DNA from 3 places in the Halomonas sp. 3A7M genome. Region 1 is predicted to be linked to each of the others. Evidence: predicted binding sites of a transcription regulator. Region 1 holds the regulator's gene; each other region holds the start of a gene.
The links. The regulator PhoB, encoded in region 1, activates phosphate uptake and scavenging genes when phosphate is short. The targets are predictions, from matches to a motif close to TGTCATANNNNTGTCANA.
Positions count from the first base shown of each region.

Region 2: INT19_RS16175 (CYTH domain-containing protein) is a predicted target of PhoB. The motif match lies at 1,873-1,890, and genes of this name have one in related genera.
Region 3: INT19_RS07710 (DUF6482 family protein) is a predicted target of PhoB. The motif match lies at 1,904-1,921, and genes of this name have one in related genera.

Region 1 is NZ_JABUZD010000034.1:24,883-28,023, reverse strand. It holds gene INT19_RS02490 (chorismate--pyruvate lyase family protein) at 1-246, shown strand, start outside; gene ubiA (4-hydroxybenzoate octaprenyltransferase) at 281-1,171, shown strand; gene phoB (phosphate regulon transcriptional regulator PhoB) at 1,292-1,981, shown strand; gene phoR (phosphate regulon sensor histidine kinase PhoR) at 1,984-3,141, shown strand, end outside.
Region 2 is NZ_JABUZD010000166.1:14,106-17,246, forward strand. It holds gene INT19_RS16165 (inorganic phosphate transporter) at 1-1,096, opposite strand, end outside; gene INT19_RS16170 (TIGR00153 family protein) at 1,106-1,786, opposite strand; gene INT19_RS16175 (CYTH domain-containing protein) at 1,922-2,830, shown strand; gene INT19_RS16180 (ion transporter) at 2,860-3,141, shown strand, end outside.
Region 3 is NZ_JABUZD010000082.1:68,119-71,259, reverse strand. It holds gene dnaB (replicative DNA helicase) at 84-1,472, shown strand; gene INT19_RS07715 (hypothetical protein) at 1,539-1,832, shown strand; gene INT19_RS07710 (DUF6482 family protein) at 1,973-2,275, shown strand; partial or broken gene INT19_RS19745 (DCC1-like thiol-disulfide oxidoreductase family protein) at 2,335-2,481, opposite strand; gene hemH (ferrochelatase) at 2,877-3,141, shown strand, end outside.

The sequences.
Region 1 (3,141 bases):
GGTAAGGGGTTAGAAGGGCTTGGCGAGCGTTCATTAGGCAGCTGGTTGTTTCAACAACCTGACCTGGTGCGTGGGCCACTCTACGCCACTCGCCATCAGCCACGCTTTGTCGCGGAACACTCTGCGTCGCTTTTAGACAGCGTATGGGGGCGGCGCTCAGTGTTTCAGCACAGTGGGCTATCGCTGTTAGTGCAGGAATACTTTTTATCGACCATGGCAGATGATCTTGCCCTGTCTTCGCGCTAGGCTATCGCCAGCGTTTTCTTTTTGAGAGGTAAGCATGGACCGTTCTCTGTTGAGGCCAACGGGATGGGCTCGGGTGGCTGATTTTTTACATTTAACGCGATTGGATCGCCCGATTGGTACTTGGCTATTGATGTGGCCCACCTTATGGGCATTGTGGATAGCAGCAGAGGGTGTGCCTGGGCGGAATGTTCTGCTGATCTTTATTGCTGGCGTTTATGTGATGCGCGCCGCGGGCTGCGTGGTTAATGATTACGCTGATCGTCATTTCGATGGCCATGTAAAGCGCACTAAACATCGTCCGCTAGCCACTGGTCGTATCAGTGAAACCGAGGCGCAGCTGCTGTTTATCGCGCTGGTAGCCACTGCTTTCATTTTAGTGCTATTGACCAATTGGTTTACGGTGCTGTTGTCGATAGGGGGTGTTGTATTAGCGTTCATTTACCCGTTTATGAAGCGCTACACCCATTTACCTCAGGTAGTGTTGGGGGCTGCGTTCTCTTGGGCGATCCCCATGGCATTCGGTGCGGTATTGGGTCATGTGCCGTTTGAAGCATGGCTATTGTTTAGCGCGAACGTGCTGTGGACCGTTGCCTACGATACCCAATACGCCATGGTCGATCGCGACGATGACCTGAAAATTGGCATCAAATCTACCGCGGTGCTGTTTGGTAGCGCTGATCGTCTGATCATTGGTGTACTGCAAGTGGCGGCACTTGGACTACTTGCCTGGGTAGGATGGCGTGTTGGTTTAGGTGGCTTTTTCTGGCTTGGGCTAGCCGCTATGGCCGCTACGTTTGTCCACCAACAACGCTTAATCGCTGGCCGTGAGCGCGACCGCTGCTTCCAAGCATTTCTTAATAATCATTGGTCTGGCTTGTTAATTTTTGCAGGTATTGCACTAAGTTGGTGGCCAATAACTGGCTAAATATCCTCTATGTCATAAAATTGTCATCGAGTCATGGTGTTATCGTCACTGACATGTCTTTGAACTGTTTTTTAAACTATTTTTTTAATTAGTTTTCATTGAACACCGTGAGGCCCTGGAATGACCGCCAAGACCGTTTTGATTGTCGATGATGAGGCGCCTATTCGCGAGATGATCGCAGTGGCGCTGGAAATGGCTGACTATCGCGTTCTTGAAGCGGATAACGCCCAGGATGCCCACGCGATGATGGTTGACCACCAGCCAGATCTGCTTTTGCTGGATTGGATGATGCCGGGCACCAGTGGTATTGAGCTTGCAAGGCGCTTAAAGCGTGAAGAAGCCACCGCCGAGGTGCCTATCATTATGCTGACCGCTAAAGGCGAAGAAGATAACAAGATTCAAGGGCTTGAGGCTGGGGCGGATGACTATATCACCAAGCCTTTCTCTCCCCGCGAACTGGTGGCGCGCTTAAAAGCAGTATTGCGACGTACTACCCCCCGAGGTGTCGAAGATCCTATTGAAATTAATGGCTTGCTATTAGACCCAGTGAGCCACCGTGTGAGTGCTTACGGTAAGGCGTTAGAAATGGGGCCGACGGAGTACCGTCTGCTGCAGTTTTTCATGACGCACCAAGAGCGCGCCTATACACGTAGCCAACTGCTCGATCAAGTGTGGGGCGGTAACGTATACGTTGAAGAGCGGACGGTAGATGTTCACATCCGACGTCTACGTAAGGCCTTAGGAGAAGCTCACCAGAGTCTCATTCAAACGGTGAGAGGCACTGGGTACCGTTTTTCCGCGCGGGTGTAACGGTGCGCCTGTGGAGCCGAGAACTATGGCGAATTGCGTGGCTGGCCGCTTTGGGCGCTTGTCTGGGGTGGTTGCTGGGTATGCCAGGTCTTGGAGTTGCTGCGGGGCTTGCCGTTTGTCTGGTGTATCAACTGCGCCAATTGCGAGCGCTCTTTAAGTGGTTAACGCTTCATCCTCATGATGAACCCCCTGCTGCGAGCGGCATGTGGGGCGAGCTTTTTGATCGCTTGTATCGCTACCAAAAGAGCCAACGGATTACTCAGAATCGCTTACGTGCCACCCTTGCACGTATTCAGGAATCATCCGAAGCGATGCGTGACAGTGTCGTTATGCTAGATCGACATGGCGACCTGGAGTGGTGGAACAGTGCCGCGACAGAAATGCTGGGCTTGCAAACAGCCCACGACCGTGGCCAGCACATTACCAACCTGCTTCGTGACCCGCGATTTATCAGCTACTTTAATGCACGTAAATACGGTGAGCCGCTGACCTTAACGTCGCCCATCGATGAACGGCATATCCTTCAATATCAAATTACTCTCTATGGTGATGATGAGCGCTTGGTAATGGCGCGAGATATTACCCGCTTGCATCGTTTAGAGCAGATGCGTCGTGACTTTGTCGCCAATGTTTCCCATGAACTACGCACACCGCTAACGGTATTGATGGGTTATTTAGAAACCTACAGCGACTTAAAAGAGCAACTTCCACCACGTTTGGGCCGAGGTATTGCTCAGATGGAAGAGCAGACGAAGCGTATGCAAAACTTAGTCAATGATCTGCTACTGCTCTCTCGGTTAGAAATTGATCAAGGTGGCGAGGATCATCATGCGTTGGCGTTAGGGCCAATGCTCGACGCCATTCGCCGCGATGCGCTAGCGCTCTCTAATCAACAGCACAGTGTTCAAGTCGCGCTTGAGAGCGATGCCCGTCTGATCGGCAGCGAGCAGGAACTGCATAGCGCTATTTCAAACCTAGTGTTTAACGCTGTGCGGTATACGCCAGAGGGTAGTCAGATAACACTTCGCTGGAAAACCATGCCCAATGGCAGTGCTTGTATTGAAGTTGACGACGATGGTGAGGGAATTGACCCTGTGCATATTCCACGCTTAACCGAGCGTTTCTATCGCGTTGATAAAGGGCGTAGTACCGCAACGGGT
Region 2 (3,141 bases), on a different contig from region 1:
TTGAAATTGGCAGACCCGTGCCGGAAGCTAATACCACTGTGGTCGCGGCTGCCAGCGTGGCAGCAAAGCCACGGCTGGGAGTGAGTTCAGTAATACCGGTTCCCACGGTGGCAATGACTTTGTGGCCGTAAGTTACTAAGCCCACCACGATGCCAGCACCGCCCAGTACCAATACCCACCAGGGCACCAACGCAGAGCCTTCAATTTGGCCGCCAGTTTGTACCACGCTAATGACCGCCGCTAGCGGGCCAACCGCGTTCGCAACGTCGTTAGAGCCGTGAGCAAACGCCATGGCGCACGCAGTAAAGATCATTAATACGCCGAAGACCCGCTCAACATTGGCGTATCCAAAGTGATCGTTGGCATTTTTCTCAAACTTGATACGACGCTGCATCAACAGGCCTACACCCATGATCACAAGTCCTAACAAGATAGACAGCAGCAGGCTTTGACTAAAGGTCAGGTCTAGCCCAACGTGAGACAGACCTTTGGTTAGCGTGACCATCGCCACAATAAAACCAACCAAAAATACGTAGCCCGGCACATAGCGTTTGGCAGCCATAAAGGGATTATCATTTTCAAAAATCAGGTGGTGCACTGATTTGAACAGCACGAAGCCGATAGTACCCGCTAAAAGAGGAGAAACGACCCAGCTTGCTGCAATGGTGCCAACAGCGCCCCAATCAACCGTAGAGGCACCCAATCCCGCTACGGCAAAGCCCACAATGGCGCCTACAATGGAATGCGTCGTGGAAACCGGCCAACCTTTCATCGATGCTGCCAGTAACCAAGTACCCGCTGCTAGCAGCGCTGATAACATACCGTACACTAGTAACTGTGGATCTTCCTGGAGCAATTCTGGGTCAATAATGCCTTTACGAATGGTGTTGGTCACCTCACCACCCGCCAGCCATGCGCCTAAAAATTCAAAGACTACCGCAATCAAAATTGCTTGTTTGATGGTGATCGCTTTCGACCCCACCGAGGTCCCCATCGCATTGGCAACATCATTCGCGCCAACGCCCCAAGCCATAAAAAAGCCAAACAAACAGGCCAGGATGATAAAAATTTCACCGTGCTGGGCAATAATCTGCATGGGTACCCCTTAGCGTGCGGTCAAAATCTGTAGGCGGCTGCCCACGCGTTCAGCGCGATCAGAAACTTCACCGACCCACTCAATGATTTTGTAAAGGAAAATCACATCAACAGGCGGAAGTTGGCTTTCAAGCTCAAACAGTTGGCGACGTATCGCGATCTGCTGGCTGTCGGCTTGGTGCTCAAGTGTGTGCAGCTCACGGATCATATTCTGGATAACATCGGAAACATTGCGTCCAAAACCGGACTCAAGCAGCTCTTTCAGCTCTTCAAGCGCTTGGCGAGCCTGGGACACACACGCCACGCTGGTACGCATATAATCGCGCATGGGATCGGCCAGCTCATTGGGCACACGCATTTTACGCCCCAGCATAATGCCGGTAATGTCGCGCACCTTGTTGGCGATTTTATCCTGCACGCTGATAAGGTCGAGCAAGTCGGACCGCGAGACGGGAAGGAACATCGTATTGGGCAGGTTAAGCCGAAGCTCTGTTTTCAACGTGTCGGCGTCATGCTCTAAGCGGGTAACGTTTTCACGCAGTACAGCTGCGGTATCCCAATCACCGGCAAGCGATGCTTCGAAGAACGGCAACAGTTGGTCGGCACATTCATTGGCCTTGACGATGTGGGCCAGCAGCGGCTGGAATGGCGAGCGGCCAAACATCGCGGAAAAAGGGTTGGAGGTAACCATATAGCCTTTAGCCTGTTTTCGGGGAGCCTGGAAATGGCGGCGCCAGTATAAAGAGTGCGCTCGCCGCCGTCATGAAAAGTTCACAATGTCATGAAAAATTAATTGAAACGTCACAATACAAAGGTGGCTAATGTCATGAAAAATTCAACATCTACTGCTGATTCTGTTTCAGCGCCTACCGAAATAGAGCTTAAACTCGCCCTTGCGCCAGCTCAACTAAACACGCTGCTGTGCCACGCAGCACTAGCCGAAACACCCCAACGTCAACATCTGTCGAACACCTATTTCGATACCCCTGCGGGAGATATGGCGAATGCACGGATTGCCGTGCGCTTACGCCAAGTTGATGATCGCGTGCTGCAAACGGTGAAAACCGCCGGCCATGGTGGTGGCGGCCTTTCTACCCGACAAGAGTGGGAGTGGCAAGTTCCTAGCCCACAGCTTGACCAGCATGGCTTGGCTGCCCTTCCGCCGTTCAAAGGTTCACTAGGCACCGTCATTTCCGCGCTACAACCTGCGCTGCGCACCGACTTTACCCGGCGCAGCTGGCAAATCGACTGGCAGGGCAGCCATATCGAGCTAGTGTTGGACGAAGGAGAGATTGTCAGCGGTGGTGCTCAAGCGGCTATTTGCGAGGTCGAGCTGGAACTCAAAGCGGGTGAACCAGAGGCGCTTTGGGCGCTAGCATTAACGCTCGCGGAAAGCGTACCGCTGCGCCCTTCTGATACCAGCAAAGCCGCTCGCGGCAATGCGCTAGGCGTGCAGCAGTGGGCACTACCTGACGCTGACGCACCGGCTGAGTGGCTACACAGAGCCACAGTGGCGCTGGACGCCTACCACGACAGTGGTCTTGCGGAACACTTAACTATCGCACAGCAGGCATTAGCCACACTGGCGACCCATCCGCAGTTGGATGAAGGTACCCGCCGTAACGCTCAGACGCTGACCACAGCACTGACTGATAATGGCCACCCAACGCCCGCTTATGGCGCTGCTGCGTTAACCCTGGCGCATCGCTTCGCCTATCAAACCACGCTACGCTAGAAACATTCAGCCCACTTCAGGATGTCGCGATGAGTTTTCAATTAACTCCCGGTGCAGAAGGACTGCGCACACGGCTTTTTCATATTATTTTCGAGTCCGATACGCCGGGAGCCAAAGGGTTTGATATTGCGCTGATTATCGCCATTCTAATCAGCGTGGCGGTCATCTTGCTGGACAGCGTAGATAGTTATTCCGAACGCTACGGGCACATTTTTTACTATGCAGAGTGGCTATTTACGCTACTTTTCAGCATTGAACTGGCGGTGCGGATTTACTGTTTAGAGCGACCAACGATTTACCTCAAAAGCTTC
Region 3 (3,141 bases), on a different contig from region 1:
ATAGGTCGCTTATGGTGAGTTTGAGATTGTCCCGCTAAGATAGTCATCGTTATTGGCTACGCTTTATGATTAAGGAGCTCACTATGCAGGACCAGCCTTCTGCTGATCAGGAAACGGCAGCGATAAAGCTGCCGCCGCACTCTCTTGAGGCGGAGCAGTCGGTGCTAGGTGGGCTAATGTTGGATAATCAGGCCTGGGACAATGTCTCGGAACGGTTGGTGGCGGATGATTTTTACCGCTATGAGCATCGCTTGGTATTCAATGTGATGATTCATTTGGCCGAATCCGGGCAGCCGCTGGACGTTATAACGCTGTCAGAGGCGTTAGAAGCGCGTGATCAGTTGGATACGGTAGGCGGCTTGGCATTCTTAGCTGAGCTGGCTCGCAATACGCCTTCTGCCAGTAATATTCGTGCTTATGCGGATATCGTTCGCGAGCGGGCAACACTGCGTAAATTAATCCGTGCGGCCAATCAAATTGCTGACGGGGCGTTTTCGCCCCAGGGGCGGCCTGCTGATGAGCTGCTGAATGAAGCTGAGCGATTAGTCTTTCAGATTGCCGAAGAGCGGCCGAAAACGGGCGGTCCTATCGGCATGAGTGAACTGCTAACCAAAGCCGTTGATCGTATTGATGAGCTGTTCAATCTAAAGGGTGAAATGACAGGGCTCTCCTCGGGGTTTCGTGACCTCGATGAAATGACCTCAGGCTTACAGCCCTCAGATTTGGTAATTATCGCGGGCCGCCCGTCAATGGGTAAAACCACTTTTGCCATGAATCTGGTGGAGCACGCGGTTATTGCTAGCGATAAGCCGGTGATGGTGTTCTCCATGGAGATGCCAGCAGAATCTCTGATGCTGCGTATGCTCTCTTCGTTGGGTCGGATTGATCAAACCCGTGTGCGCTCGGGGCAGTTGGAAGATGAAGATTGGCCGCGATTAACATCGGCGGTCAACCTGCTCAAAGACAAGCAGCTATTTATTGATGATACTGCGGCGCTTTCGCCTAATGAAATGCGCTCACGCCTACGTAGAGTGGTGCGGGAGCACGGCAATATGGCGCTGATCATGATTGACTATCTGCAGTTAATGCAGATTCCTGGGTTTTCTGAAAACCGTACCGGTGAGATATCGGAGATATCCCGCTCGCTGAAAGGGCTAGCAAAAGAGTTTCAATGCCCTGTTGTAGCACTTTCACAGCTTAACCGTTCGTTGGAGCAGCGCCCCAATAAGCGTCCTGTCATGTCGGATCTGCGGGAATCCGGCGCGATTGAGCAGGATGCCGACGTCATTGCGTTTGTTTACCGAGATGAGGTGTATAACCCTGACAATCCTGACAACCAAGGGATTGCCGAGCTGATTATTGGTAAACAGCGTAACGGGCCTATCGGTACGGTACATATGGCCTTTATTGGTAAATACACACGCTTCGAAGACCTTGCGCCCGATAGCTATGGCGAAGCGTTCGGCGATTAACTTGAGCGTTAGGGGGGAGAACGTATAATGCTCCTCCCCGACCAAGCAGATAGACAGGAGTAGCAAATGGCAGGTGGTTTTAGACGTGGTAACCGTAAGCGTCTTCCTAAGCTGGAAGGCCGTGGGGAACTGCAGTCACTAGAGCGAGAAGGGCCATTTAAAGAGTGGTTGGGAATGCCTGACCTCTACCGTTACTTCCTGGTAGTTGAAGGAGAAAAATATAGCTACCAAACTGAAGATTCAGAACTGCCGGTAACGGTGGGCGATAAAGTAGTTTTCCGTTACAAGGAAACTAAAGGCGGTAACTGGATAGATCGCAACTCGTTAGGTAAAGCAATCGACCCCTCTGAGTATCAATAATTCGACGAATAAGTTGACGTTTTGGTCAGGAACTCTTTTGTGATGTTGCCGTCATAGGCAGTTAGTGCCAAGGTAATAAAATTGTCATGGGGTATCGTCATGCTGTGCCCCATGATGATGAACAATCACAGGAGGGAACCATGGAACTTAAAGAACTGAAGCAATTTGTTGCGGGTCACGATAACTTTGAAATACGCGTTATCACGCATTCGGGCAGCCGCTTTTATCAACTAGAGCTTGAAGATGTAGAGGGCGAGCGGCATATGTTGACCCAGCGCGGTAAGCCAATGCTGTTTCGCTCGCTAGATGATGTTTATCTTGAGCTAAAGCGTGCTGGGATTCACCGTGCTTACTTAGTGCAGCATGTACCCCAGGATGAAGTGATTGGACGCGATGCTCATTACAGTTCGCCGTTAACATCACGTATGCCGCTAGTGTTTTAACACTACAAACATTGCAACATCCTATGGCGTCCTCACTTGTTTGCGTGACGCTTCTTCCATCATCGCCCTAGCCGCACACGGCGACGGGCAAAAAAACGATAGCCTGCATCCATTACTCCTCGCAGGCTTGGTAAGCAAGAAAGCCATACTAGCCACCGGTAGCCCAGTACCGCATAGAGGGCCCGGCTGGCATCCATCCCGATATACCATTTCCTTGGCTGTCTTTGACATGCAGTAGCCCCATCATATCGTCAAACTTGTGCCCTATATCGGCTGCATTGAAATCACTACTCTGAATGTCCACGAGTGCGACACGTTCTTGATGGCGATGCTTTGCAAACCACGTGACTTCCACGCGGCAAAAAAGGGCAGTGGCCATTGTGATATAGCGTGACAGGTGACGTTGCGTGAAGCGTAGAAAAACGGCTCATTGAGCACTCTTTGATAATGAAAGCGAAGGCTGGTCACCAAGGATAAAGGCTTCGACATGAGTTGGTCTACAGTTATACAAATAATGTTGATAGTATAACTTTATGCCGCAGCTTTGCCGAAAAGTGTTAAGATTTTGCCAACTGTTTAAAGCATCTGAGGAGTTAGCGACATGGTCGATAGCGTTGTAAAAGATCAGCTGGGCGAAGGGCGCTTGGTCCATGCGCCAAGTGATCATCCTGCCGTTCCCCCTGCAAAAGTCGGCGTGGTGTTGGCTAACTTGGGCACCCCGGACGCAACCGACTATTGGTCTATGCGGCGCTACCTTAGCGAGTTCTTGTCCGATAAGCGTGTTGTTGATTACGCTAATTGGAAGTGGCAGCCGCTTTTACAACTGATTATTTTGACCAAACGTCCATTTTCTTCTGGTAACGCCT